One region of the Streptomyces sp. NPDC058691 genome, then DNA from elsewhere that is predicted to be linked to it. Evidence: riboswitches for the same ligand, from Rfam matches in the RefSeq annotation. Region 1 holds a riboswitch; the other holds the start of a gene.
The links. A riboswitch is a leader RNA that binds a small molecule or an ion and turns the genes downstream of it on or off. The one in region 1 is predicted to bind glycine.
Positions count from the first base shown of each region.

Region 2: linked by a shared signal. The riboswitch ahead of gcvP (aminomethyl-transferring glycine dehydrogenase) and the one ahead of gcvT (glycine cleavage system aminomethyltransferase GcvT) in region 1 are both predicted to bind glycine.

Region 1 covers NZ_JBHXSO010000038.1:27,149-41,842, forward strand. The annotation lists gene ACFWVC_RS25210 (SDR family oxidoreductase) at 1-452, opposite strand, end outside; gene ACFWVC_RS25215 (hypothetical protein) at 452-1,279, opposite strand; gene ACFWVC_RS25220 (SDR family NAD(P)-dependent oxidoreductase) at 1,536-2,327, shown strand; gene ACFWVC_RS25225 (lysophospholipid acyltransferase family protein) at 2,371-3,078, shown strand; gene ACFWVC_RS25230 (FAD-binding oxidoreductase) at 3,091-4,794, shown strand; gene ACFWVC_RS25235 (L-serine ammonia-lyase) at 4,867-6,249, opposite strand; gene glyA (serine hydroxymethyltransferase) at 6,405-7,676, opposite strand; gene gcvH (glycine cleavage system protein GcvH) at 7,741-8,121, opposite strand; gene gcvT (glycine cleavage system aminomethyltransferase GcvT) at 8,209-9,321, opposite strand; glycine riboswitch at 9,380-9,505, opposite strand; glycine riboswitch at 9,507-9,609, opposite strand; gene ACFWVC_RS25255 (AAA family ATPase) at 9,782-10,471, shown strand; gene ACFWVC_RS25260 (hypothetical protein) at 10,521-11,276, opposite strand; gene ACFWVC_RS25265 (enhanced serine sensitivity protein SseB) at 11,461-12,252, shown strand; gene ACFWVC_RS25270 (enhanced serine sensitivity protein SseB C-terminal domain-containing protein) at 12,307-13,083, shown strand; gene ACFWVC_RS25275 (DUF885 family protein) at 13,138-14,649, opposite strand.
Region 2 covers NZ_JBHXSO010000084.1:1,622-16,315, reverse strand. The annotation lists gene ACFWVC_RS35675 (glutamate--cysteine ligase) at 1-508, opposite strand, end outside; gene ACFWVC_RS35670 (hypothetical protein) at 1,055-1,684, shown strand; gene ACFWVC_RS35665 (DUF5999 family protein) at 1,935-2,141, shown strand; gene gcvP (aminomethyl-transferring glycine dehydrogenase) at 2,239-5,133, opposite strand; glycine riboswitch at 5,284-5,388, opposite strand; gene ACFWVC_RS35655 (PRC-barrel domain-containing protein) at 5,490-5,873, shown strand; gene ACFWVC_RS35650 (DNA polymerase IV) at 5,910-7,271, opposite strand; gene ACFWVC_RS35645 (MerR family transcriptional regulator) at 7,364-8,035, opposite strand; gene ACFWVC_RS35640 (bifunctional nuclease family protein) at 8,180-8,653, opposite strand; gene ACFWVC_RS35635 (MerR family transcriptional regulator) at 8,743-9,483, opposite strand; gene ACFWVC_RS35630 (FHA domain-containing protein) at 9,502-10,323, opposite strand; gene ACFWVC_RS35625 (DUF881 domain-containing protein) at 10,436-11,494, opposite strand; gene ACFWVC_RS35620 (small basic family protein) at 11,502-11,834, opposite strand; gene ACFWVC_RS35615 (DUF881 domain-containing protein) at 11,831-12,769, opposite strand; gene ACFWVC_RS35610 (sugar phosphate nucleotidyltransferase) at 12,864-14,694, opposite strand, start outside.

The DNA.
Region 1 (14,694 bases):
CAGGTCGACACGTGGACGACGTGCGGGTCCGATCCGGAGGCGAGCAGGGCCTGGTAGAGGCTCACGGCGCCGTTGACGTTCGTGTCGAACGCCTCGTGGACGGGAGGGTCGAACGAGACGACCGACGCCGAGTGGATCACCACGTCGAGGTGCGAGGGCAGCTCGGGAATGCCGGTCATGCTGCCGTCGAGCACGGTGATCCGCTCACCGGCGATCCGCTCGGCCTCCTCGGCCCCCACGGCATCCCGCCAGCGCTCGAACACGGGTTTGCGCAGAAGCCGCCGGAGCCGGTCCTGCCCGGTCTGGCTGCCCTTCCCGCGCACGAGGAGCCAGATGTGGGTGGCGGGGTGGTCGGTGAGCAGCCGCTCGAGCACGGCCTGCCCGACGAAGCCGGTCACGCCGGTGAGCAGGACGTGCGCGTCCCCGAGTTCGGTCTTCGCACTGTGCGGCATCACGGAAGGAGCCTCGATTCCACGGTGGACGCGACACCGGGACCGATGCCGGGGAGCGCGGCGACCATCGCGCGGATACGGCCCGCCTCGGCCCGTCCGCGCCGGTCGCCGAAGACCTGGCGTTCGAAGAAGGCGCGCTCGTGCCGGGAGCGACCGACCGAGCCGAGCGGCCAGGCGGAGTGCCGCAGGGCGCGGCGGGTGATGCGCTGGGCGCGGACCGAGCGCGCGAGCCGCAGCTCCGACTCCTCGGCCAGGAAGCGGATGTGACGCTGCTTGATCTCCACCACCGGGTCGATGACCGCCGCCATGGCGGGGGACACCCCGGCCAGACGCCGGTAGGCCGCCTGTGTGATCCATTCGTCCACGAGGCCCGTCGTCACGTGTGCGGCGACGATCTGCGTGCCGGTGACGTTGGCGATGAGGGAGCGGCGGATCGGGCCGCGGCGCTCGCGGCGCTCCGCCAGCACCCACCGGGCCGGGCCGGCGCTCGAAGGCAGGCCCCGGGCGGCGGGAGAGGCGTCCAGGACGGCGTCGAGGGCGTCGGCGATCCAGAACCTCTCGAACATCCACGTGGTGAGGAACGCGGTGACCCGGGCGTCCTTGTGTGTCGCCGTCACGAGGAGATCGCGCACGCGGTGCAGCGTCGTGCGCTCCATGTCGCGCAGCGCGCGGACGAGCCGGACGGATGCGGCGTCGAGCGGCTCCTCGGCGAGCGACCCGAGGTCGAGCCTTCCGCGGTGGCTGCCGTGCGCCGTACGGGCGAACTCACGCACGTCGAAGCCCGCTGTCTCGGGCGGCGCGGTGCTCGCCTCGTCGTTTGAGTTCATGCGCGGGCTTTCTGGGACCGGAGTGGGGGGCAACTCTGCACAGGCCCCGGAACGTGCGAAAGGCAGTCGGGGGCCATCACGTGAGACCGGGCAACCGGCTGATGTGTGACAGCCCCGCGATTCCCGGGTCGGCATGAGCGTGTGCGAAAGCCCGTGTCACAGGATCGGCGTATGCCCGGTCGAAGGAAGGAGCCGAGAAACGAGAGGTGCGTCATGCGCGAGGAGTTCGTATGCCGAGCAGATGGCATGTGAAACCATGCTGAGCCGTACCGGAATCGCACTTGTCACCGGTGCCACGTCGGGTATCGGAGCGGCGTTCGCGCGCGCTCTGGCGGACCGTGGATGGGACCTGGTCCTGGTGGCGCGCGACAGGGAGCGGCTCGGCCGGATGGCGGTCGAGCTGGAATACCGCGGACGTGTCGTCGAGGTACTGCCCGCCGACCTGTCCGATCGCGCCGACGTCGTACGTGTCGCCGCCCGCCTGGAGGACCCCGTCCGCCCGGTGGACATGCTCGTGAACAACGCCGGATTCGGCGTCCACGCGTCGATGACCTCGGCCGACACCGCTCCGCACGACCGGGCGATCGAGGTCATGGGGCGCGCGGTGCTGGTGCTCGCCGGCGCCGCCGGGCGGACCATGCGCGAACGCGGGCACGGTGCGATCGTCAATGTGTCGAGCACGGCCGGCTTCGTCACGATGGGGAGCTATTCGGCCGTCAAGGCCTTCGTGACCTCGCTCACCGAGGGACTGGCGAACGAGCTGCACGGAACGGGCGTCACCGTGACGGCACTTTGTCCGGGCTGGGTCCGCACGGAATTCCACGACCGGGCCGGAATCCGGTCGTCGGGCATTCCGGACTTCCTCTGGCTCGACGCCGATCGACTCGTGCAGACGAGTCTGCGCGACGTGCGACGCGGACGGGTGATCTCCATGCCGAGTTTTCGGTACCGGCTGCTCATCTGGTTCACGCGTCATCTTCCGCGCCGCACCGTGCGCTGGATCTCGCGACGGATCTCGTCCGGCCGCAACCACAGTCCCACTCATTGAAAGAAGCAGTGCGGGCGAGCCAGCCCGCACCGGAAGGAAGCGGATGTCCGCGACGATGCGCGACCGTTTCACGTCACGCTCTCACGCCGCGGCGCGTTTCGTCGCGCAGCGGGGGTTGTTGAAGCCCGTCGTCTGGGGCGTGACCAGCGTCACGGTACTCGGGTGCGAGCACTTGGCGAACGTCGAGGACACGTATGTCGTCGTCGCCAATCACACCTCGCACCTCGACACGCCTCTCATCATGGGCGCGCTGCCCCGCCGGTTGGCGCGCTACCTCGCGGTGGGAGCCGCCGCCGACTACTTCTTCGACGTGTGGCGGCGGCGCGGCCTCACGGCTCTCTTCTTCAACGCCTTCCCGGTCGACCGCACCGGAGCGAACGCGCGCAGAGTCAGCGCCAGGGCCCTGCTGAACCGGGGAGTGCCGCTCCTGATCTTCCCCGAGGGCACCCGCTCGCGCGACGGATCGCTCGGGGCGTTCAAGCCCGGGGCGGCGGCGCTCGCCTCGTCGGCCGAGGTGCCGGTGCTCCCCGTCGCGGTCATCGGCGCGCACGCGGCGCATCCCCGCGGATCGAACTGGCCCAAACCGGGCCGCCTGCCGGTCGGCGTCGTCTTCGGCGAACCGCTCACCGCCTTTCCCGGAGAGCCGGTGAGCGAGTTCAGCGAGCGCATCCGCTCGGCGATCGCCACCCTGGCCGAGGAGAACTCCGACCGGATCCTCGGCGCGCATGCCACCTCACGTCGTCACATCTGAGGGAGACCGTCCGTGACCGAATCCACCTTCCGCACCGACGCGTTGCGCAACGGTGAGGTGAAACACATGAAGTGGTGGGGCTGGGGCGTGGAAGGCGTCGGCTTCCACCACGAGGACAAGCCCGGTTTCGCGCCGTTCGTGCACAAGGCCGTCGGTCTCGAACTCCGGGCGGGGGAGCGCACCGAAGGGCCCGACTTCTCGCGGTTGAAGGTGCCGGCCTCGACGGCACCCGAGGAGTTCGTCACGGTCCTGAGCGGCATCGTCGGCGCCGGGAACGCCGTCGTGGACGACCTGTCCCGGGTCGTCCACACGTACGGCAAGAGCCTGCGTGACCTGGTCCGCCTCCGGGCCGGTGAGATCGCGCGCAGCCCCGACGTGGTGGTCTACCCGGCCGACGAGGATCAGGTGCAGCGCGTCATCGACGCGGCCGTCGCGGCGGACGCCGTGATCATCCCCTTCGGGGGCGGCAGCAACATCGCGGGCAGCCTGGAGCCGCATCCGGACGAGTCGCGGGTGGTCGTCTCGCTCGATCTCGGCCGCCTGGGCCGGGTGCTGGAGATCGACACCGACTCCGGCCTGGCGCGCGTCCAGGCCGGGGTGCTGGGTCCTGATCTGGAGGCCCAACTCAACGGGCACGGCTGGACGATGGGGCACTTCCCCGACTCGTTCACCCACTCCTCGCTCGGCGGGTGGGTCGCCACGCGCTCGTCCGGCATGCAGTCGGACAAGTACGGCGACATCGCGGACATCGTCAAGGGACTGCGGGTCGTGCGGCCCGGCGGCGTCCTCGTGATCCGTGCCGTGCCGAGCGCGTCGACCGGGCCGAGCGTGCGGGAGATGGTGGTGGGCTCCGAGGGGCGGCTCGGCGTCATCACCGAGGTCACGGTGCAGGTGCACCGGCTCCCCGAAAGGCGTGCCATCCACGCCTACTTCTTCAAGGACTTCGACCACGGCCTCGCCGCGATGCGGGAGATCGCCGAGAGCGACGTGACGCCCTCGGTCACCCGTGTCTCGGACGCGCACGAGACGGGCTTCTCCCTGGCGACGAGCAAGGAGTCCAAGGGCATCAAGAAGAAGGCACAGGCCGGTCTCATGGCGTATCTCAGGCGGCGCGGCTGGAACCTCGACGAGATGTGCCTGTCCTTCATCGGCTTCGAGGGCGACGAGGCGCACGCGAAGCTGCAGAAGTCGCTCGTCGACCGGATCGTGCGCAAGCACCACGGCATCGGCGTCGGCAAGGGGCCCGGTGCGCTCTACGACCAGAAGAAGTTCGACACCCCGTACATCCGGGACTTCCTGCTCGACCGCGGTGCCGCCGGCGACGTGAGCGAGACCGCCGGGCCGTGGTCGAAGCTGCGCGACATCCACACGGCGGTCTACGAGGCGGCCGACCGCGCCTACGAGAAGATCGGCCGCAAGGGCTGGACGATGTCGCACATGTCCCACTCGTACCACTCCGGGGCCTGTCTCTACTTCACCTTCGCCTTCGTGTTCGGCGACGAGGACCCGCTCGGCGAGTACGACACGGTCAAGCGCGCGATCCAGCAGGCGTTCATCGACGCCGGCGGCACGATCTCGCACCACCACGGGGTGGGCCTGGAGCACGCGCCGTGGCTGGAGGAGGACATCTCGCCGCAGGGCGTCGCCGTCATGTCCGGCCTCTTCGACGCCGTGGACCCGGGCGGCAACTTCAACCCGCGCAAGATCGTGGTCTGAGCGCGGCCGCGCGGGCAAAGCAGGCCCCGACAGCGCCGAAGGGTACGAACGCGCCGGCCGGGGCCTGCTCTTCTAGCACTCGATGACGTTCACCGCGAGCCCGCCCCGCGCCGTCTCCTTGTACTTGACCTTCATGTCGGCCCCGGTCTCCTTCATGGTCTTGATGACCTTGTCGAGGGAGACGTGGTGCCGCCCGTCGCCCCGCATCGCCATCCGGGCCGCCGTGACGGCCTTGACCGCGGCCATGCCGTTGCGCTCGATGCAGGGGATCTGGACAAGGCCGCCGACGGGGTCGCAGGTGAGGCCGAGGTTGTGCTCCATGCCGATCTCGGCGGCGTTCTCGACCTTCTCCGGCCCGCCGCCGAGGACCTCGGCGAGGCCGCCCGCGGCCATGGAGCAGGCGGAGCCGACCTCGCCCTGGCAGCCGACCTCGGCGCCGGAGATGGAGGCGTTCTCCTTGAACAGCATGCCGATCGCGCCGGCGGCGAGCAGGAAGCGGACGACGCCGTCCTCCTTCTCGGCCTGCGTCGACCGCCCGGCCACGAAGTTCACGTAGTAGTGCAGCACGGCCGGGATGATGCCGGCGGCGCCGTTGGTCGGGGCGGTGACGACGCGGCCGCCGGCGGCGTTCTCCTCGTTGACGGCCATGGCGTAGAGGGTGACCCACTCCATGGCGTGTTCGGCGGTGCCGCCCTCGGCGCGCAGCTGGCGGGCGGTGGCGGAGGCGCGGCGGCGGACCTTGAGGCCGCCGGGGAGGATGCCCTCGCGGGTGAGGCCGGCGTTCACGCAGTCCTGCATGACGCCCCAGATCTCCAGCAGGCCCGCGCGGATCTCGGCCTCCGAGCGCCAGGCCTTCTCGTTCTCCAGCATCAGGCCGGAGATGGACAGGCCGGTCTCGCGGGTGAGGCGCAGCAGCTCGTCGCCGGTGCGGAAGGGGTACTTCAGCACGGTGTCGTCGAGCTTGATGCGGTCCTCGCCCACCGCGTCCTCGTCGACGACGAAGCCGCCGCCCACCGAGTAGTAGGTCTTCTCCAGTACGGGCACCCCGGCGTCGTCGTACGCGAAGAGCGTCATGCCGTTGGCGTGGTACGGCAGCGAGCGGCGCCGGTGCAGGACCAGGTCGGTGTCGGCGGAGAAGGGGATCTCGTGGGCGCCGAGCAGGTTGATGCGGCCGCTGCCGCGGATCAGCTCGACACGCTCGTCGGCGGTGTCCACGTCGACGGTGCGGGGGGAGTCGCCCTCCAGGCCCAGCAGGACCGCCTTCGGGGTGCCGTGGCCGTGGCCGGTGGCGCCGAGGGAGCCGAAGAGCTCGGCGCGCACCGAGGCGACGCCGGCCAGGAGTCCGTCGTTCTTCAGGCGCTGGGCGAACATCCGCGCGGCGCGCATCGGGCCCACGGTGTGCGAGCTGGACGGGCCTATGCCGATCGAGAAGAGGTCGAAGACGGAGATGGCCACGGTGAAGGACTCCTCGGGTTCGCGGACCCCGTTGTCCGCCGGGGGCCGGCGGGGTCGCCGCCGGGTGGTTCGGATCGCGCGCACGGGTGTTGCGCGCAAGGTCCAGTGTGCGGGACCGCCCGCCCGGGGCGGTCCCGCACAACGGGTGACGGTCGCTACTTCAGACCGGGGTACAGCGGGTGCTTCTCGGCGAGCGCGGTGACCCGGGCGCCGAGCGCCTTGGCCGTCTCCGCGTCGAAGCCCGGCTTCAGGGCTTCGGCCATGACCTCGGCGACCTCGCGGAAGTCCTCGGTGCCGAAGCCGCGGGTGGCGAGCGCCGGCGTGCCGACGCGCAGGCCGGAGGTGACCATCGGCGGGCGCGGGTCGTTCGGGACGGCGTTGCGGTTGACCGTGATGCCGATCTCGTGCAGCCGGTCCTCGGCCTGCCGGCCGTCCAGGTCGCTGTCGCGCAGGTCGACCAGGACCAGGTGCACGTCCGTGCCGCCGGACAGCACCGAGACGCCCGCCGCCGTGACGTCGGCCTGCGTCAGCCGCTCGGCGAGGATCTTCGCGCCCTCCAGGGTGCGGACCTGGCGGTCCTTGAACTCCTCGCTCGCCGCGATCTTGAAGGCGACCGCCTTCGCCGCGATGACGTGCTCCAGCGGGCCGCCCTGCTGGCCCGGGAAGACCGCCGAGTTGATCTTCTTGGCGAGTTCGGCCTTGCTGAGGATGACGCCGCCGCGCGGGCCGCCCAGCGTCTTGTGCGTGGTGGTGGTGACGACGTCCGCGTGCGGCACGGGGGAGGGGTGGAGCCCCGCCGCGACCAGGCCGGCGAAGTGCGCCATGTCGACCATCAGGTAGGCGCCGACCTCGTCGGCGATCCGCCGGAAGGCCGCGAAGTCCAGCTGCCGCGGGTAGGCGGACCAGCCGGCGATGATCAGCTTCGGCCGGGACTCCTTGGCGAGGCGCTCGACCTCGGCCATGTCGACCTGGCCGGTCTCGGCGTCCACGTGGTAGGCGACCACGTTGTAGAGCTTGCCGGAGAAGTTGATCTTCATGCCGTGGGTCAGGTGCCCGCCGTGGGCGAGGTTCAGGCCCAGGATCGTGTCACCGGGGTTCAGCAGCGCGAACATCGCGGCCGCGTTGGCCTGCGCGCCCGAGTGCGGCTGGACGTTGGCGTGCTCGGCGCCGAAGAGCGCCTTGACCCGGTCGATGGCCAGCTGTTCGACGACGTCGACGTGCTCGCAGCCGCCGTAGTAGCGGCGGCCGGGGTAGCCCTCGGCGTACTTGTTGGTCAGCACCGAGCCCTGGGCCTGGAGGACCGCGACCGGAGCGAAGTTCTCCGAGGCGATCATCTCCAGGGTGGACTGCTGGCGGTGCAGTTCGGCGTCGACGGCGGCGGCGACGTCGGGGTCGAGCTCGTGCAGGGAGCTGTTGAGAAGCGACATCTGGGGGATCATCCGTCCGGAGGTCGTGGTGGGCAGGGCGGGGCGGCGGGGTGCCGCGGCGGGGTCAGCTGCCGGTGAAGGCGGTGTACTCGTCGGCCGAGAGCAGGTCGGCGGGCTCCTCGGACACCTTCACCTTGAACAGCCAGCCGCCCTCGAAGGAGGCCGAGTTCACCAGGGAGGGGTCGTTGACGACGTCCTCGTTGACCTCGGTGACCTCGCCGGAGACGGGGGAGTACAGGTCGCTGACCGACTTGGTCGACTCCAGCTCGCCGCAGGTCTCACCCGCGGACACCGAGTCGCCGACCGTCGGGAGCTGGACGTAGACGACGTCGCCGAGGGCGTTCGCCGCGTGCTCGGTGATGCCCACCGAGGACACGCCGTCCGCGTCCGCGGCCGACAGCCACTCGTGCTCCTTGCTGTAGCGCAGCTGCTGGGGGTTGCTCATGGCGTGAATTCTCCTGGATGAGGGGATGTGCTGGTGAACGGCTGTCTTGACAGGTGGGACGGCTGTGCCCGGTGTGCGGGCGGGGCCTCAGCGCTGCCGCTTGTAGAACGGCAGGGCCACCACCTCGTACGGCTCATGCGTACCGCGGATGTCGACGCCCACACCGGAGGTGCCCGGCGCGGCGTGCTCGGCGTCCACGTAGGCCATCGCGATCGGCTTGCCCAGGGTCGGGGACGGGGCGCCCGAGGTGATCTCGCCGATCACGGCGCCGCCGGCCACCACCGGGTAGCCCGCCCGCGGGACCCGGCGGCCCTCGGCGACCAGGCCGACCAGCTTGCGCGGCGGCTCGGCCGCGGCGCGCTCCGCGGCGGCGGCCAGCGCCTGCCGGCCCACGAAGTCACCGGGCTTGTCGAACTTCACGACCCGGCCGAGACCGGCGTCGAACGGGGTGAGGGCGGTGGTCAGTTCGTGCCCGTACAGCGGCATGCCCGCCTCCAGGCGGAGCGTGTCCCGGCAGGACAGCCCGCAGGGCACCAGGCCGGCGTCCGCACCCGCGTCGGTGAGCGCCTGCCACAGCTTCTCCGCGTCGGCGGGGGCGACGAACAGCTCGAAGCCGTCCTCACCGGTGTACCCCGTGCGGGCGATCAGCGCCGAGACGCCGGCGACCGTGCCGGGCAGCCCGGCGTAGTACTTCAGGCCGTCGAGGTCGGCGTCGGTCAGCGACTTCAGGATGCCGGGGGACTCCGGGCCCTGGACGGCGATCAGCGCGTACGCGTCCCGGTCGTCGCGCACGGCGGCGTCGAAGCCGGCCGCGCGCTCGGTCACCGCGTCCAGGACCACCTGCGCGTTGGAGGCGTTGGCGACGACCATGTACTCCTGCTCGCCGAGCCGGTAGACGATCAGGTCGTCCAGGATGCCGCCGTCGGGGGCACAGATCATCGTGTAGCGCGCGCGGCCGACGGCCAGCGCGGAGATGTGGCCGACCAGCGCGTGGTCCAGCGCCTCGCCCGCGGCGGGGCCGGTGACCGTGATCTCGCCCATGTGGGACAGGTCGAACAGACCGGCCCGGGTCCGTACGGCGGTGTGCTCGTCGCGCTCGCTGGCGTACCGCAGCGGCATGTCCCAGCCCGCGAAGTCGGTCATGGTGGCACCGAGGGAACGGTGCAGGGCGTCCAGCGCGGTACGGCGGGGTTCACTCATCGGGCGGGCTCCCAAGGACATGGAAAGACAAGTCGGGCGATGACAGGAAGGGGGCTTGCCCTCCCCATCTGTCATCGGAACCTGAGAGGTTCACCTCGACCCTCCGTGCGGAGGAGCCCGGGTTTGCACCTTGGGTGGGGCGGCCGCCCCGTGACCGGGAGGGCTCGCCCGCTTTTCAGATGTGCCTCGGACGCGCGGTATCTGTGCCTGAGAGATTCAAGGGAGGACTTGCTCCTTCGGCGCCCCGCCCGCCGTGGCGGGAACGGGGAACTCTCCCGCGCGGCCTCGAACGGCCGATATGTGATTGAGGCCGCCATCATTGCACGGCCGCCCGGCCTTGTCTCGGCCGTGTCCCCGATGTCCCGGTCGGGTCCCGATCGTGTTGTCACCGCGTCGCTTCCCTGGGTAGGCGCATACCGAGGATTTACCATTTCTTGAAAGTCTCACCGGGAGGGCGACTGTGCGGTGGCAGAGTGCGTACGCGACGGCCGGGGCACCGGCCGCTCCCCGTCCGGCGGCCGTGCGGCCGGCGGTCCGTCCCCGAGGTGCGGTCCGCGCCGGGCGCTCGGTGCGCCCGAGCAGGCTGGTCGACCTGCGCGCGGGGCGCACCCGGGTACGCCGGCTGCGCTACCCGGCCGGTGACGTCCTGATCGTCTCCGGGCTCCCCGGCGGCGGCAAGAGCACCCTGATGCGCCGCGTCTCCGGTGACGCCTGGCTGATCGACTCCCAGGACGTGCGCGAGCGCTGGCAGGTACGGATGCCCCGCCTGCTCCCCTATGCCGTCTACCGCCCCCTGGTGCGGCTGGCGCACTACCTGGGGCTGTGGCGGGCCCTGCGTTCCGGCGCCGGCGTGGCCCTGCACGACTGCGGCACCCTGCCGTGGGTACGGGCCTGGGTCGGCCGGGAGGCGCGGCGCCGCGGCCGGGGGATGCACCTGGTGCTGCTCGACGTGCCCGTGGAGGCCGCCCTCGAGGGGCAGCGCGCGCGGGGGCGGGGGGTGTCGGCGTACGCCATGGCCCGGCATCAGCGGGCCTCACGGCTGCTGCTGCGCGCGGCCGAGGAGGGCCGGCTGCCGGCCGCCTGCACCTCGGCGGTGCTGCTGGACCGCGAAGCGGCCCGGCGGCTCGAGGCCATCGACTTCGACGGCTGAGCGGCCGGGCCGCCACGGTGGTGCGCCGATGGTGCGGTGATCGCGCGGACTACTGGACCTGCGAGAAGGGCGCCACAGGCATCTCGGGAGCCTGGGGAGCCGCGGCCGGGTCCTGGGGCGCCAGGGCCTCGGGAGCCTGCGGGTCCAGCGCCGACTGGTCGTCCAGCGGCAGCGTGATGGGAAGGGGAAGCGCACCGGTCAGCAGCTTCGGCACGGACAGCAGGAGCGCCTGCAGGTCGGCGACGACCCTGGTCACACCGGCGGTCACGCCCGCGAGGTCCTTGGCCAGGGCCGCCTTCAGCAGCGCGGCGACATCTGCCACCAGCGTGTCGAGCTGCTTCTGGACGTCGGACACGGGGTCCGCGGCGCGCTCGCTGCTGTCGGCGGGCAGCGCCACGTCGGCGAACTGCGGGTCGGTGGCGGGGCCGGCAGGGAACTGTGCCGCCGGGTCGATGCCGGACTGGTAGGTCTGCGACGGGTCGGCCGCGCCGGCCGCCTGGCCGACGACCGTGGACAGCTGCTGGGTCGCCTCCTCCAGGCCCTGGCGCAGCTCCTCGAGCTTCGCCGAGTCGGGAGCCTGGGCCTGGGCCTCCTGAGTGAGCTTCGCGCCGATCGACAGCGTGTCACCCAGCTTGGCGATGAGGTCGGCTCGGCCGGTCTCCGCCGCATCGGCGGCAGGCGCCAGGTGAACGGCCGTGATCCGGACCGGGGCGTGGGCACTCGCGACACCGCCGGTGAGGCCCATCGTCAGCGAACCGCAGACGGCGGCCGCTATGAGGGCGGAGGTGGTCCTGGTGATGCGCATATTGAGGAATCTCCCAAGTGAGGGTTTTGTCCTTGCCTGCCCCACCTTGTGAGAAGTCGTGACCCCTCGCAACCGGACGATCGCACGGTGTGACGGATCCGGGCCCGCGGGGGTCCCTCGGGCCCTGCTGCGGATAGGGTTTTGGGTGAGGGCACGACGACCGGATTTTGCGAGGCGAGACGCAGTGGACATCCCTGGGCAGCGGATACCCGACGGGTTCGCCCCGGCGTTCGCCGGCGGACAGGCCGCAGGCACCTGGCCCGCCAACGAACTCGAGGAGGTCCTCACCGCCGCCCTCGGCGATCCGGGCGCGACCGCCCGCGTCCTGGAGGTGCTCGGCCGCTCGGAGTTGTGGATCCCGCTGCCGGCCGGCGGCGGCCCCGGCAGCCCCGACCTGGACCTGCCCACCATCGAACTCGGCGGCGGCGCCTACGTCCCGGTGTTCAGCTCCGAGCAGCAGTTCCTCCACGCGGCGCAGGGCATGGACTTCGCCGTCGCCCCGGCGCGCGAGTTCGCCCGCGGACTGCCGCCCCAGGTCGGCATCGCCGTCAACCCCGGTGGCGCGGTGGGGATTCCGCTGCCGCCGCCCGCCGTGATGGAGCTGTGCCGCACCGACCGCGAGCCCGGCACGCCGACCGGGGCCCGGGTGCGGCTGTGGGAGCCCTCGCCGGACGAGGAGCCGGTGGAGTTCCTGGCCGCCGCCGCGGGCGAGTTCGCCGTCACCCCGGTCGTCCTCACCGCACGTCGCGCCCTGGCCAGCGTCGAGGGGGACCCGGCCGCGCTCTTCATCGGCGTCGAGCTCGACCGCTGGCAGGAGGAGGACCGCGTCGCCGCGATGACCGCGCTCGGCCGCGCGCTCGGCGCCGTCCCGGTGCCGTGGCAGGTCAGTCTCGTCCTTCTCGACGTCGCACAGGACCCCGTGGGGGACTGGATGATCGAGCGCGTGCGACCCTTCTTTGTCGGCACCGGCGCATAACCTTGGTCCGGCAGGCGAAGCAGCAGACGACGCAGAGGTGGAAGGGCGGGTCACGTGGTCGCGGGCGCGGGAGGGGACAGTGGGCTGGAGCATGCGCTCCGGCAGGTGACGCCCGGTAGGTTCGACGCGTACGAGACGTTGCTGCGGGCCCTCGCCGACGGCGAGGTCTGGATGCTGCTGTGGCAGGGCAGCCCCGGCGCCGCGGACGCGCAGTACGGCAACATGGAGGTGGGCGGCTACGGTTACGCCCCCTGCGTGACCTCCTCGCGCGAACTGGCCGCCAGCGGCTGGACCCGGGCGCACGAGGTCGTGTCCGGCCGTGAGATCGCCGCCTCCCTCTTCCCGGACCGCTGGGGCCTGTGGCTCAACCCGCACGCCCCCGGCGGCGGCGTCGGCGTCCCCTGGCTCGATCTGCGCCGGATCGGTCTCGGGCTGGACCATGCCCCCGCGGGACCGCTGCGGATAGCCGAGCCCGCACTCCAGATCCCCCAGTACTATGCCCTGTTGTCCCAGCAGGCCCACCGCAACCCCGCGGTGCGGTCCCTGCGGCGCGCGTGGGTCCAGCCGGCCGTCGGCGAGCCGTATCTCGCGATCGGCGTCGACCTCTACGACAGCGGCTCCCAGTCGGCCGAGACGGTGCGGCTGATGATGCAGTCCGCCCTCGCCGCGGTGCCCCAGGGACTGCCCGTCGCCGCCGTCGCCCTCGCCGACGAGTACGACCCCGTCGGCATGTGGATGCGGGCCGCCGCGCAGCCCTTCTACGACCGCGACGCGCACGCGGGCGGCGGTGCCGCGAGCGCCGTCCACGGCCGGGCGCCGCAGCGGTACTGAGCCGTCCGGGGACGGCTCGCGGGGGGTCTCCCCCCAAGCCGCCCCCGGGGCCCGTCAGATCACCGCGGAGATCAGTCCGAGCGGGGGGCTGCCCAGCTCCAGCAGGGACGTGTGGAACCGCTGCAGCGTGAAGTCCCGCCCCCACTCCTGGCGGGCCCGCTCCCGCAGCCGCATGATCTCCAACTTGCCCCAGGTGTAGCGCCCGTAGGCCGCGTCGAAGGTGCCCCTGCGGGCCTCCGAGGCGGCACCGGCGCGCGCGAGGCGGGCGTCGCGCATGAACCGGACTGTGGCCTCCTCCAGCGTCATGGCCCCCGTGTGCAGCCCGATGGCGCAGGCGAGCCGTGTGACGCGGACGAGCGCCTCCAGGGCGACGCCGATGGCGAAGCGGGGATCGCGGGAACGGAAGCCCTCCTCCAGGCAGACCTCCTCCACGTAGTGCGCCCAGCCCTCGCAGAAGGACAGGGAGTGCAGGACGCGCCGGACCTGGGTGGGCGCGTGCCGCAGGGCCCGGCCGTGGGCGAAGTGACCCGGCGCGACCTCGTGCACGGTGATCGCGGGCAGGCTGGTGCGGCTGAAGACCGACAGCCACTCCTCCCGCTCGTCCTCGGGCCAGTCCGGTTCCGGCGGGGTGACGTGGTACCAGGAGGCGCTGTCGGCCTCCTCGGGGGCGGCCCAGGTCATCATCGCCATGGACCAGCGCCGCGACGGCGGCGCGGGACCCACCAGGCAGTCCCCGTCGAGCCACGGCACCAGCCCCCGGCGCCGGGTGAACTCGATGACCTCCTCGGTGAGCCGGGCGGCCTCGGGGATCACCCCCTCCGCGTCGGGGTGGTCCGCGAGCAGACGCGGGATCAGTTCGTCGACGGTGAGCTCCGGGTCGAGCCGCCGGCAGGACTCCGCCAACAGCTCGGTGAGCCGGTCGCGTTCGCGCTCCGCCTCCTCCGCGAGCGCCGACAGGTCGACCGACAGGCCTTCTTGACTGCCCATCAGTGCCGCGAGAGCGTCACCGCCGAGCCGCGGGTCGGGATCGCCGGTCTCGGCGGCGCGGGCGATGTGGTCCACCAGGCGGCGGTGGGCGGCGAGCGCGGGGCCGGCCTCCGGCTCCTGGTCCGCGTCGAGGCCGGCGGCCAGACCGCGGACCGCCCCGAGCAGTGCCCCGGCGACGGGCGCGCTCACCCGGTCGAGGGACGCGACCGCCGCGTCCACGGCGTCCGGCCACTGCAGCAGATGACGCCTGCGGGCCTCGGCGAGCTCTTCCCGCGGCGCGTACTCCCGGTCGTAGGCGGTCAGTTCGAGGTTCGACAGATGGGGATAGGGGTCCCGCCGGTGCAGCTCCAGCTCGCCGTACTGGACCCTGAGGGTGTCCTCGAAGACCGACAGGTGCCGTTCGTCGTGTTCGTCCGGAAGCGCCGCTTCGCGGCGTCGCGCGTGGGCCAGCGCGGACAACCCGCGCCGCACGCCGTCCGGTGACAGGTCCTGTACCTGGCCGTCGTACTCGTGCAGTCCTGCCATCTCCCTGACCACGGGGACCATGAGGTCGCACACCGCGCGCAGCCGATCATTCATGGGTCCGACGGTAGCGAGTCGGCAACCCTCCCGGCGATCTGTCAA
Region 2 (14,694 bases), on a different contig from region 1:
CGGCGATGTCGAGCGTGATGTCCTCGCCCCGGGCGGCAAGGATGCGGTCGTTGAGCAGGGTGTAGCGGTCGGCCCGGGAAAGGTTGGCGCCCACCAGGTCCTGCGCTCCGAGGGTGGGCAGGATTCCCACCATCACGATCTGGGCGCCGACCTCCCGGGCTTTTCTGTCGGCATATCCCAGTGCCATGCGCAACTCTTCGGCGAGGCGGTCCAGCACACGCCCGGAAAGCCGGTGCGGAGCGATGTTCACTTCGATGTTGAACTGCGCGAGCTCGGTCTGGAAATCATGGCTCGCGATGCGCTCCAGCACCTCCTCGTTCATCATGCGCGGCAGGCCGTCGCGGTCCGTGAGATTGAGTTCGATCTCCAGCCCCATGAGATTTCGGGGACGGTCGAACCGCTTCTCCTCCAGAAGCCGCTCCAGCCCCAGCAGGCACTGCTTGAGCTTCCTGCGGTAGCGCTGGCGGTCGGAGAGGTCGAACCCCGTGGCTGCGACCTTTTCCCCCATCGAAGGTTCCTCCTCGCGTGGGCCGTGATCACATCATGCCCAGGGTTGAGATCGATAACGCCCCCTGTGACGCACACGACCCGGTAAGCTGGCGGGAGCACCGTCTTCCGGCACATTCCGATGGCATGGAACATAATTCACGTGCCATCCGCGGGCCCCTCGTGAAAAACGTCGGCGAGATTCAGCCATCCGTGACGACGGGAAATGCCCAGCCCACCGGACCGGGAGACAGTCCTAATGCGGACCATTCGGCCGTTCAGGGTGACCTGGATCGGCCTTGCGGTTAATATCGCTGACGGCTAGACGAAACACTGCGCGAACACACCTCGTATATCCTCTGTTCACAGGCAGAGCCTCCGCGATCCGCCGCGCGCCCGCGACGCTCCGGCCACGGGAAAGGGATCCGCATGCCCACGCTGATTCCGAACGCCGCCACCCCCCGGCGCCCCTTGTGTTCGGCCTGCCCTGGCCTGCTGTTTCATCGCTGACAGCGCTGTCCGCACCCCATTGAGCACCCCCGCGTCTCCCCATGAGAGGCCGCCCACCATGCCGCTGCAGGTAGCTCCAGCCCCCGCACCCGCTCTGCGAAGCGTTCTCGCCGCACTCAGCTCGCCCACCGCCGTCCGCGAGGCCCGCACACCCTCTCTGCGTTCCGCGGCGGGGCCGCTCGTCGCCGAGCACCCGCTGCCGTTGCACGTGCTCGACCCCGTGATCGCCGGACCCGACGGGCTGCCGAGGGCGCGGCTGACCGGCTGGCGCTTCCACATCCACTCCGGGGAGCGGAGCGAGGCGGGGATCCCGTCGGCGGAGGGCCGGGGACGGGTGGTCGCCGCCGGGGAGACCATCCACACGCCGGACGGATGGGCGTTCTCGCACTTCCGCGAAGGGCCGTACCTTGCCTCCACGGAGCGCGCGCTGCTCCAGGCCGACGCCTTGGTCACGCCCTACCAGCCGCATCTGCTCTCGGTGCCGGGGCTGTACATGCTGACCCTGTGGCTGCACGGTGACATCGGCGCCGATGCCGGAACGGCTCAACCGGCCGCCACGGACCTGCTGATCCCCCTCGCGCCGGCCCCGCCCGGCATCGCGGCGCACCGTTTGCACCGGTTCTCCGACCTGATGCCCATGCTCACCCTGCGACTGGCGCCCCCGCCCCTGCTCGGCACCACCGCTTGACGGTTGCCTTCTGGGGCGGCGCTCGAACGCCTCCGTGACCGACCGGTCACGGAGGCGTTGCATTGTCCGGGCAACCGCCCGCCAGAGTGAAAGCGTCACCAACTATCGAGGGCTGCTCGCGCGAAATCCCTGCGGAAATCCGTCAGTAGAGCAACACTGGGACCGACCGACTGAACGGGGGACGGCCATGACTGAGGTTCCTACCCAATCAAGCCGTACGTCACACCACTCGCAGCGAAAGACATCGTCCATGTGCCCGCACCAGCCGCATTGCCCGTCCGCCGCCAACTCCGACCGGGAGGCCGCGCACATCGTCGCCAGCCACCCCGAGCAGGGCTGGAGTCTGCTGTGCAACGGCGTCCTGCTCTTCGAGGACACCGGTGAACTGCTCCCCGACGGACAGATCATCGCCCCGCACCGCCCGCTCGGCAGCGAGCACGTCGTCACCGCCGCATGACCCGCGAGTCCGGCGCGAAAAGGGGCCGACCCCGCTGACGAACAGCGGGGCCGACCCTTGGTGAATCTCCGGCCCGTCTTCCGGGCCTCAGCCGGGATTACGCGTCGTACGCGTCCAGCGGCGGGCAGGAGCAGACCAGGTTGCGGTCGCCGAAGGCCCCGTCGATGCGGCGCACCGGCGGCCAGTACTTGTCCGCGGCCGTCACGCCCGCCGGGAAGACCGCCTCTTCGCGCGTGTAGGAGTGGTCCCACTCCCCGCCCAGCGCAGCCGCGGTGTGCGGGGCGTTGCGCAGCGGGTTGTCGTCCTTGGGCCACGCCCCCGAGCCGACCCGCTCGATCTCCGCGCGGATGGCGATCATCGTGTCGCAGAAGCGGTCCAGCTCCGCGAGGTTCTCGCTCTCCGTCGGCTCGATCATCAGCGTCCCGGCGACCGGGAACGACATCGTCGGCGCGTGGAAGCCGTAGTCGATCAGGCGCTTGGCGACGTCGTCGACGGTCACGCCCGTCTCCTTGGTCAGCTCGCGCAGGTCGATGATGCACTCGTGCGCGACCAGCCCGCCGGGGCCGGTGTAGAGCACCGGGTAGTGCGGCTCCAGGCGCTTGGCGATGTAGTTGGCACCGAGCACCGCGACCTGCGTTGCGCGCTTCAGGCCCTCGCCGCCCATCAGGCGCACGTACGCCCAGGAGATCGGCAGGATGCCGGCCGAGCCCCACGGAGCGGCGGAGATCGGGCCGACGCCGGTCTCCGGACCGGCCGCGGGCTGCAGCGGGTGGTTCGGAAGGTACGGCGCGAGGTGAGCGCGCACCGCGACCGGGCCCACGCCGGGGCCGCCGCCGCCGTGCGGGATGCAGAAGGTCTTGTGCAGGTTCAGGTGCGACACGTCGCCGCCGAAGTGACCGGGCTTGGCCAGGCCCACCAGGGCGTTGAGGTTGGCGCCGTCGACGTAGACCTGACCGCCCGCGTCGTGGACGGTCGCGCAGATGTCGCCGATGTGCTCCTCGAAGACACCGTGCGTGGACGGGTAGGTGACCATGAGCACGGCGAGTTCGTCGCGGTGCTGCTCGATCTTGGCCCGCAGGTCCTCGACGTCGACCTCGCCGTCACCGGCGGTCTTGACGACAACGACCTTCATGCCGGCCATCACGGCACTCGCGGCGTTGGTGCCGTGCGCCGAGGAGGGGATGAGGCAGACGGTGCGCTGGGGGTTGCCGTTGGCGCGGTGGTACGCGCGGACGGCGAGCAGACCGGCCAGTTCGCCCTGCGAGCCTGCGTTGGGCTGCAGGCTGACCTTGTCGTAGCCGGTGACCTCGGCGAGGCGCTCCTCCAGCTCACGGATGAGCGTGAGGTAGCCCTCCGCCTGCTCGGCGGGGGCGAAGGGGTGCAGCGCGCCGAACTCCGGCCAGGTGACCGGCTCCATCTCGGTGGTCGCGTTCAGCTTCATGGTGCAGGAGCCGAGCGGGATCATGCCGCGGTCCAGCGCGTAGTCGCGGTCGGCGAGGCGGCGCAGGTAGCGCAGCATCGCGGTCTCCGAGCGGTGCTGGTGGAAGACCGGGTGGGTCAGGTAGTCCTCGTCGCGCAGCAGCCCGGCGGGCAGCGCGTCCTCGGTGACGGCGTCCAGGCGCTCGATGTCGGCATGGTCGCCGGTGACGCCGAAGGCGCCCCAGACGGCGGCCAGGTCGGCGCGGCCCGTGGTCTCGTCACAGGCGATGCCGACCAGGTCGCCGTCGACCTGGCGCAGGTTGACACCGGCCTCGCGGGCCGCGGCCACGACCTCGGCGGCCCGTCCCGGCACGCGGGCGGTGACGGTGTCGAAGAAGGCGCCTGTGGTCACCTCGACGCCGCCGGCCCGCAGGCCGGAGGCGAGGACGGCGGCGTAGCGGTGGGTACGGCGGGCGATCTGCGCCAGTCCGCTCGGGCCGTGGTAGACCGCGTACATGCCCGCCATGACGGCGAGCAGCACCTGGGCGGTGCAGATGTTGCTGGTGGCCTTCTCGCGGCGGATGTGCTGCTCACGGGTCTGCAGCGCCAGGCGGTAGGCCTTGTTCCCGTCGGCGTCGACGGAGACTCCGACCAGACGGCCGGGCAGGCTGCGGGCGTGGGCCTCGCGGACGGCCATGTAGCCGGCGTGCGGGCCGCCGAAGCCCATCGGCACGCCGAAGCGCTGGGTGGTGCCGACCGCGATGTCGGCGCCGAGCTCGCCCGGGGAGGTGAGCAGCGTCAGGGCGAGCAGGTCGGCGGCGACGGTGACGATCGCCCCCAGCTCGTGGGCCTGGTCGATGACGGGCTTCAGGTCGCGCACGGCACCGGAGGCGCCCGGGTACTGCAGCAGCACGCCGAAGACACCGCGCTCGGCGATCTCCGCGGGGATGCCGTCGGTCAGGTCGGCGACGACCACCTCGACACCGGTGGGCTCGGCGCGGGTCTCGATCACGGCGACGGTCTGCGGGAAGGTCTCGGCGTCGATCAGGAAGACGCCCTGCTTCACCTTGCCGACCCGGCGGGCCAGCGCCATCGCCTCGGCGGCCGCGGTGCCCTCGTCAAGCAGCGAGGCGCCGGAGGTGGGCAGACCGGTCAGGTCCGCGACGACCGTCTGGAAGTTGAGCAGCGCCTCCAGGCGGCCCTGGGAGATCTCCGGCTGGTACGGGGTGTACGCCGTGTACCAGGCGGGGTTCTCCATGACGTTGCGCAGGATGACCGGCGGGGTGAAGGTGCCGTGGTATCCCAGGCCGATCATGGGCCGCAGCACCTGGTTGCGGTCCGCGAGCGCGCGCAGCTCGGACAGCACCTCGGGCTCCGTGCGGGCGGCCGGCAGGCCCAGGGCCCCGGCGCTCTTGATGGTGTCCGGTACGGCTGCGGCGGTGAGCTCGTCCAGCGAACCGTAGCCGACCTGCGCGAGCATCTTGGCCTGCGCGGCGGCGTCGGGTCCGATATGGCGCTGCTCGAACGGGATGCCGCGCTCCAGCTCGGTGAGAGGGATGCGGTGGGCGGTCATCTGCGGAGGCCTCCTGGTCTGGCGCGACACGGCCTCCCCCTCTGTCATCTGCACCTGAGAGTTTCACCGTCCCGCGCGCGGAACGGCTTTCACCGTCGGTGAGGAACGGGCCGCCACGGACGGACTGCCCTTCCTGCTTTCCAGAGTGACCTCACCCATGCGGTACGGATGCCTGAGAGATTCCGGGGAGGGTTTGCTCCTTCGGCGCCCGGCGGCCGGTGCGTCGCACCGCCAGGACTCTCCCGCATGGGGTCGCCAGCCGCTGTCAGCCTACCAGCGGGGTTGGTTGAACGGTCATGTGACAGCGGACACCTTTCGTGCCTAAATAGGAGTAATCGCGACCAGTTGGAGGGACCGTGCAGACCGGTATCGATCCGCGGAGCCTGATCGGGCGCAGGGCCTTCGACCGCAACGGAATGAAGATCGGAACCGTCGACGAGGTGTACCTCGACGACGCCACCGGGGAGCCCGAGTGGGCCGCGGTGCGCACCGGCCTGTTCAGTCGTGACGCCTTCGTTCCCCTGGAGCCCAGCGAGTTCGGCGAGGACGGGCTGCGCGTCCCGTTCGACAAGGCACTGATCAAGGACGCCCCGGACTTCGGGGTGGGCCGTCACCTCTCCCCTGAGCAGGAACTGCAGCTCTACCACCACTACGGGATGAGCGGCCCGGGAGCCTTCCCTGGACCGGGGGACGAGCCGCCGCCCGACCGCGACTTCGGCAAGCTCGCCGGCGACAGCTGACCGTTCCGCCTGCGCCATCCCCGTCACCCGTCCTCCTCATCCGTCCCCGGATGACACCAGCGGCAGCGGCTCCGAGGGCTCGAGATCGGGGTCGGTCACCGCGAAGGTCCGCACCCGTCCCGGCAGCACCGACTTCGGTTCCTCGAAGCGCACGGTGACCCGGCCGACCCCGCTGCCCTGGACCCAGCCGGCGCCGTACTCGGAGTGCCGGACGTCCTGGCCGGGCGTCCAGCGCCGTTCCGTGACGGCCGGCGTCCCCGCGGCGCCGGCGCTCTCCGCTACGCCCTCGCCCGCCTCGGCGGCGCCCTCGTCGTCGGGGTGCGCCTCCTCGCGCTCGGCCGCCTGGGCGAACAGGTCCTCCTGCGTGAAATCCGCGAGCCCCGCCACGCCGACGCCGAGCAGCCGTACGCCGCCGGTGAGGTCCACGGCCTCCAGCAGCCGCTCCGCCGTCTCCCGGACGACGGTGAGGTCGTCGGTCGGGGCGCGCAGCGTCTCGGAGCGGGTGAGCGTCGTGAAGTCGTACCGGCGCACCTTCAGCACGACCGTGCGGCCGGAGCGCCCCGCCGCGCGCAGCCGCCGCACACAGCGGTCGGCGAGCCGGTCCACCTCCAGCCGGATCCGGACGCGGTCGGTGAGGTCGACGTCGAACGTGTCCTCGACGGAGATCGACTTGTGCTCGCGGTCCGGGACCACGGGCCGCTCGTCCACCCCCAGGGCCATGCCGTGTACATGCGCGCCGTGCGCCCTGCCCAGCAGCCGTACGAGCTCGGCCTCGCCCGCCTCCACGACCTCCCCGACCGTGGTGATGCCGCCCCTTCGCAGGTGCTCGGCCGTGGCGGGTCCCACCCCCGGCAGGGTGCGCACCTGCATGGGCGCCAGCAGATCGCGCTCGGTACCGGGCTCGATGACGACCAGGCCGTCCGGCTTGGCCTGCTCCGAGGCGATCTTGGCGAGCAGCTTGGACCCGGCGAGCCCGACCGAGCCGGTGAGCCCCGTGGCCGCCCTGATGTCGGCCCGCAGCCGCTCCCCCACTCGCCGCGGCTCGTCCCCGATGCCACCCGCCTCCAGGTCCACGAACGCCTCGTCCAGGCTCAGTGGCTCCACCAGGGGCGACAGCCGGGCCAGTATGTCCATGACGACATCGCTGACCTGCCGGTACACCCCGAAGCGCGGCACGAGGTAGGCGGCGTTGGGGCAGAGCCGGCGGGCGTGGGCCATCGCCATCGCCGAGTGGACCCCGTGCACACGGGCCTCGTACGAGGCGGTCGCCACCACACCCCGCGGGCCCAGCCCCCCGACGATGACCGGCTTCCCCCGCAGACTCGGCTTCGCGGCCTGCTCGACGGCGGCGAAGAACGCGTCCATGTCCAGGTGGAGGATGGTCGGCGCGCTTCTCACGTCACCGATGGTGCCCTACGGCACCGACACCCGCCGTACGCCTGTACGGCGCGGACGGGTGGGACGACGGCGCCGCCGGGCGGCCGCCCGGGTCAGACCGCGCGATTGCGGCGCCGGGCGAGTTCGTCACCGGGGTTGTGGCCGACCAGGGTCTCGCCGGTGTCGACGCGCTCGCCGTGCAGCTGCGACAGGCCGCTCTCCACGTCGCGCCACACGACGCCCACAGCGATCCCGAAGATGCCCTGGCCGCCCTGGAGGAGGTCGACGACCTCGTCGGGCGAGGTGCACTCGTAGACGGTGGCGCCGTCGCTCATCAGGGTCATCCGTGCCAGCTCGGCAGGACTGGTGGAGCGCAGGTGCTGCACCGCGGTGCGGATGTTCTGCAGGGCCACCCCGGTGTCGAGCAGCCGCTTGACGATCTTGAGGACGACCACGTCCTTGAAGCTGTACAGCCGCTGGGTACCCGAGCCGTAGGCCGGCCGGATGCTGGGCTCCACGAGCCCCGTGCGCGCCCAGTAGTCGAGCTGGCGGTAGGTGATGCCGGTCGCCGCGCAGGCGGTGGGCCCTCGGTAGCCGACGCTCTCGCCCGGCCCCTCCGGCTCCTGGCCGGAGACCTCCCCCGCGCCCCCGCCGGAGGCCACGGCCGCGTTGCGGGCCAGGGCCGCGCGCATCGGATACGGGCCGCCAGCGGCCATACCGTCGCCGGTGCTTCTCACGCCGACCTCCCGTCCCTTCGCACCCCTGAGGGCACGCGCACGTGCCATCGGGACTTTCCATCTCGACGGTAGGCAGTCACTCCGGGTGCGTCAACGATCGCCACGCTCGGCACGCCGAGTGATATCAACCCCTGGAGTGGTTTGCCGTATCCGTTCAGGGGGTAAGGCTCGTCGAATGGTCGGCGCCGGATCTCACTGGCTGCTGGTTCCGAAGTCCTCGGGCGAGATCTGATCGAGGAATTCCCGGAACTTCTCGACCTCGTCCTCCTGCTCGTCGGGGATGGCGATGCCGGCGTCGTCCAGCACACCGTCGCTCCCGTAGATCGGGGTTCCGGTCCGCAGTGCGAGCGCTATGGCATCGGAGGGACGGGCGCTCACCTCCACGCCGCTGGCGAACACCAGCTCGGCGTAGAACACGCCCTCGCGCAGGTCGGTGATCCGGACCTCGGTCAGCCTCTGGCCGACGGCCTCGAGCACGTCCTTGAAAAGATCATGGGTCAGCGGCCGCGCGGGCGTCATGCCCTGCTGCGCGAAAGCGATGGCGGTGGCCTCCCCCGGCCCGATCCAGATGGGCAGGTAGCGGTCGCCTCCCACTTCCCGCAGGAGCACAATCGGCTGGTTGGAGGGCATTTCGACCCGGACACCCACGACGTCGAGCTCGTTCACACAGCAACCCTAGGACGTGCTCGGCAGGTTTGGGTAGTCGGGACGGGCCCGGCCGGTCACCGGCCGGGCCGAGTCCCGGTCACTCAGCGTCAAAAGAGCCTGATCCTGAGGGCCGACTGGACCAGCGCCGCGTGCAGGCGCACCGACAGCGCCGCCAGCTCCCTGGCGGTGGCCTCGGCGTGCGTCCTGGTCTGCGGATTGCGGTGCAGGCGCAGCGGGGCGACGACCTGCTCCACCAGGCCCGCCTCGCGGTCGGCGGCGGCCTTCACAGCGCGTAGGTGGCGCGGTTCCAGCCCGAACCGTCCCAGATCGGCCACGAGCTTGGCGATGTTCACCGTTTCGGCGTCATAGTCGCCGTCCGAGCCGGCCTCCACCAGCCCGTACGCCTCCCACTGCGCCAGTTCGGCGTCGTCGGCGCCCGTGGCGGCCATCAGTTCGTCCCGGCCGATCCGCAGGCCCAGGCCCGAATCCGGCTCGATGGCACCGGCCTCCAGCAGTTCGCGCGGCTCCGCGGGCGCGGGCAGCGGCAGCGGCTCGCCCCGGTCCAGGGCGTCCAGGTGCTCGCGGATCACTTTGAGCGGAAGATAGTGGTCCCGCTGCATCCGCAGCACGTGACCCAGCCGCTCGACGTCCCTGACCGAGAACTTCCGGTACCCGGACGGGGTGCGATGCGGTTCCACCAGCCCCTCCGCCTCGAGGAAGCGGATCTTGGAGATGGTGACCTCGGGAAACTCCTCACGCAATTCGTTGAGCACCGCTCCGATGCTCAGCGGTCTGTCCTCCGCGGTGGCGGTGCCGTTGCCGGCACCGCCCGACGGTGTACGAAGCATGAACCTTCCCTCGCGGGGTCAGGCGCCCCACTGGCTTGCGTAGAAGACCAAGCGGTACTTGCCGATCTGGACCTCGTCACCACTGGCCAGGGTCACCGAGTCGATGCGCTCCCGGTTGACGTAGGTGCCGTTGAGGCTGCCGACGTCGGAGACCGTGAAGCTTCCGTCCTGGCCCCGCCGGAACTCGACGTGACGGCGGGAGACCGTGACGTCGTCCAGGAAGATGTCGCCTTCCGGGTGGCGCCCGGCCGTCGTCAGCTCACCGTCCAGCAGGAAGCGACTGCCCGAGTTGGGGCCGCGGCGCACGACCAGCAGCGCCGAGCCCGGGGGCAGCGCGTCGACCGCCGCCTGGGCCTCCGGGGACAGCGCGGGAAGCACGGTCTGACCTGTGACCTCGGCCTCGTAGGCCTCCAGGCCGGAGATCGAGATCGTGGACGTGGTCTCGGAGGCACGTTCCGACGGCACCGCGGCACGCAGCGGCGCACCACAGTTGGAGCAGAAGCGGCTCGCTTCCGCGTTCTGGAAACCGCACCGCGTACAGACCGGCAAGGACCCTCCACCCGTGCTAGAGGCTGATGGTTGCTCGAAACCTATGCGCCCCGATGCGGCAGGGTCAACAGAAACCGCACCATGACCGCCCGAAATGTCGCCACCCGGAGCAGCACCCTGCTCCCGGAACAGCGGGCGCTCCTCCCCCATGGCCTCATCTTGCGCGTGCCGTGGCGCACGGTGACGTGCCGTAGGACTGTCACCGGCCGGACGCGCACTCTTGCCGAACCACTTACCGAACAACTTCACGGGCGATTCCCCTTGAACGACACAGACCCGCCCGTGGGGCAGGACGAACCCTCAGTAACGACCAACACACAGTTTCCCTCACGCACCACCCCAACGGTGCGGCGACCCCCCGCATTCTCCTGCCCTCCCCGGTGCACCCCCACTCGTACCGGCCTCACCGGGATGACGACTGAGCGTAGTCAGGCTGCTCCGGCGGCCGCAAGGCATCGACGACGATCTTCTGCGAACGCGTCACATCGACCGTGGCCTGCTCCTTCTCCAAAGTCTGTACCACGCCTCCCGGGATGTTCAGGGCCGGTTCGAGATCCTGTGGATTACCGATGACCTTGAAGCGGTAGGGCTGGGCGACCTTGTGGCCGTCGATCTCCACGGCGCCGTCGGCACCCTGGGTGAAGTACGTGTCGGCGACCACCCGGAGGTCGTTGATCTGGATCGCCTCGGCCCCGGCGGCGCGGAGTTCCTGCAACGTGTCCAGCAGCATGTCCGGCTCGACCCCGCCCTTGGAGTCGGTGATCGTCAGCGTGATGCCCGGGCCCTGCGCCGCGACCGTGCCCGCCAGCACGCCGAGTTGGGCGGCCTTCTGCTCGGTCTGCTTCCGGGCCTCCTCGGCCTGGTTGGAACTGTTCTCCAGCTCCCGGCGCTGGTCCTCGAGGCGCTGCTTCTCGTCCTCGAGCCGCTGCGTGCGGTTGTCGAGCTCGTCGAGGATCCGCACCAGGTCCTCCTGACGGGCACCGCGCAGCGCGCTGGTGTCGCTGGTCGAACTGACCTGGATCGCCAGGCCCAGTCCGAGCACGAAGAGCAGCAGCGCGACGATGAGCTGCGCCCGGCTGGCCCGCGGCGGCCACAGGCCGGCCTTGAGCCGCTGACGGCCGGTCGACACGGCGGTGGACGGCGCGGGCCCGGACGCTGCCGGGGCCGGGGGTGCCTGCTCCTGCGACTCGCGCGGCTCGGGTCCGGGCAGCGGCACCGACGCGTGCGGGGGCTCGCTCGCGGGAGCGGCCGACGGCCCCGACTCCGGGGCACGAGGCGCCGCTTCGCGCTCCCCCGGGCCGGAACCCGGCGCGGCGGCCGGCGGCAGCTCCCGCGACGCGGGCCGGGACGGCTGCTCCGGCGTGCCGTCGGGCGCGCCCTCGGGCACGCCGGACTCCCGTCCGGGCACCGGCTCCTGCGGTTCCCGGCCGTTCTCGTCGTACTGGCCGTGCTCGTCCGTCATCGTGCTGTCACGCCCGGAAGACATGGCGGCGGATGGCCGCCGCGTTGGAGAAGATGCGGATACCGAGGACGACCACCACACCCGTGGAGAGCTGCGCCCCGACCCCCAGCTTGTCACCGAGGAACACGATCAGGGCCGCCACCACGACGTTGGACAGGAAGGAGACCACGAAGACCTTGTCGTCGAAGATCCCGTCGAGCATGGCGCGCAGGCCGCCGAAGACGGCGTCGAGCGCGGCCACCACGGCGATGGGCAGGTAGGGCTCGACCAGCGTCGGTACCACGGGACGGACCACGAGGCCCACCACCACTCCAACGATCAGGCCCAGTACGGCGATCAATTCGTACCCTTCCCAGTTCCGTTTGCGTCCGGCGAACCGGCCGAGGCGACCGGCGTCGCATAGCGGATGATCAGACTCGGCGCCGCCGGCAGACTCAGCTTCTCCTCCTGGGAGATGCTCACGCGAATCCCGTAGTTCTCGTGCAGAACGTGCAGATACTGTCCGTCCGCACTGTCCTGGAAAGACGTGCTGAGGTGCTGCGGGTTCCCGATCGCCGAAATCGTGTAGGGCGGCACCAGGGGCCTGTTGTCGACCAGTATGGCGTCTCCCGCGGCGCGGATCGCCGACAGGGCGGTGAGGCGCTGCCCGTTGACCGAGATCGCCTCCGCTCCCGACGCCCACAGGCCGTTGACGACCCGCTGCATGTCCCGGTCGCGGACCCGCCCGGTGTCCGAGAAGCCACTGGTGGTCCGCGGATTGCCGCCGCCCCCCGAGGACGCCTCCTTGGCGTCGTCGATCTCCACCTTGATGCCCGGCCCGGTCACCGGCGTCGCACCGGCCAGCAGCGCCACCTGCTCCGCGCCGCCGCCCTGTTCCTTGAGCGCCTCGCGCTGCCTGGCCGCCACGTCGTCACGCAGGGTGTCGACGCGGCTCTGCAGTTCGTCCGCGGCGGTCGTCTCCGACTGGATGCGGTCGATGAGCTTCTGCCGCTCCTTGGCCAGGGTCGGCGCTGCGACCTGGGTCTGGGCGGCTCCCACCGTCACCACGACGGCGGCGAGCACCAGCCCGAACGCGAGCACCAGCTTGCCCCGGAGCGACCCGGGCAGCCGGGAGGTGCCGGTGTCGCCCCTGCGGGCCGCGGCCTCGGCGTATCCGTCGTCGAGGCTGTGCTCCATGACGTTGGTCAGCAGCGACATGGAGGCGTCGGGGCGCCGGTTCACCGCCCTGTCAGGGGGGCTGCTCCGATCGGGGTGCTGCTGCGGCATGCCGCACATCGTCGCACGTCGCCGCCTCCGACCTCGAACGGGCCCCTCCCGGCGCGCCGTTGTGCGCGCCGGGAAGGGCCCGTGGGCCGTACGCGGAGTGTGATCAGCGGCCGGCGCTGTCCACGATCGCGGACCACTCGTCGAGCAGGGCCTGCGCGGACGCGTCGTCCGGACCCTCCGCCCACAGATGGGTGACCGCCTCGGACGGGTCGGGCAGCACCATCACCCAGCGCCCGTCGGACTCGACCACGCGCACCCCGTCCGTGGTGTCGACGGAGCGGTCGCCCGCCTCCTCCACGACGCGACGCATGACCAGGCCCTTGACCGCCCACGGCGTCGCGAGGTCCCGCTTGAGCACATGGGCGCGCGGGATGCGGGCGTCGATCTGGCTCAGGGTGAGCTGGGTACGGGCCACCAGGCCGATCAGCCGGACGAACGCGGCGGAGGCGTCGAAGACGCTGCTGAACTCGGGCACGATGAAGCCGCCCTTGCCGTCGCCACCGAACATCGTCGACTCCTGACGGCAGACCCGGGTCAGGTCGTCGGGCGACGTCGTCGTCCACTCCACCTGCGTACCGTGGTAGGCCGCCACCTGCTCGGCGATACGCGTCGTGGTCACCGGCAGTGCCACGCGGCCGCTGCGGCGCTCCGCGGCGACCAGGTCGAGCATCACCAGCAGCGCGCGGTCGTCCTCGATGATCTTGCCGCGCTCGTCCACCAGGGACAGCCGCTCGCCGACCGGGTCGAACCGCACGCCGAACGCCGCACGCGAGGAGGCCACGATCTCCCCGAGCCGCACCAGGCCCGCCCGGCGGCCGTCGGAGGTCTCGGTGGGCCGAGCCTCATTGAGGCCGGGATTGATGGTCAGGGAGTCCACCCCGAGCCTGCCGAGCAGGCTCGGCAGAACGAGGCCCGCGCTTCCGTTCGCGGCGTCCACGACCACCTTCAGGCCCGCATCGGCGATCCCCGAGGTGTCCACGGCCCGCAGCAGCGCGCCGGTGTAGGAGTCGAAGACGCTGGAAGGGAAGTTCAGGTCGCCGATCTCGCCCGGGAACGCACGGCGGTACTCCTGGCGCGCGAAGACCCGGTCCAGCTTCCGCTGTCCCGCGGCCGACAGGTCCGCACCCCGCTCGTCGAAGAACATGATGTCCACCGAGTCCGGGATGCCCGGACTGGTACGGATCATGATGCCGCCGGCGCTTCCGCGCGCGGTCTGCTGGCGCGCCACGGGCATCGGCACGTTCTCCAGGTCCCGCACGTCGATGGCGCTGGCCTGCAACGCCGAGATCACCGCTCGCTTCAGCGCACGCGCGCCACGGGAGTGGTCACGGGCCGTGGTGACGGTCGAGCCCTTCTTGAGCGTCGTCGCGTACGCGCCCGCCAGCCGCACGGCCAGCTCGGGCGTGATCTCGACGTTCAGGATTCCGGAGACACCGCGCGCGCCGAAGAGATTGGCCTGCCCGCGCGACTCCCAGATGACCGAGGTGTTGACGAAGGCGCCGGCCTCGATCGTCTTGAAGGGGTAGACCCGGACGTTGCCCGCGATGATCGACTCCTCGCCGATCAGGCACTCGTCGCCGATGACCGCGCCGTCGTCGATTCGCGCCGCCCGCATGACATCGGTGTTCTTGCCGATGACACAGCCGCGCAGATTCGTCTGGGGTCCGATGTACACGTTGTCGTGCACAACGGCCTTGTGCAGGAAGGAGCCGGACTTGACGACGACATTCGAGCCGACGACGGAGTGCTCCCGGATCTCGGCGCCCGCCTCGACCTTCGCGTAGTCGCCGATGAACAGCGGGCCGCGCAGCACCGCGTCCGGGTGGACCTCGGCGCCCTCGGCGACCCAGACACCCGGCGAGATCTCGAAGCCCTCGATGTCGACGTCGACCTTGCCCTCGAGCACATCGGCCTGAGCCTTGATGTAGCTCTCG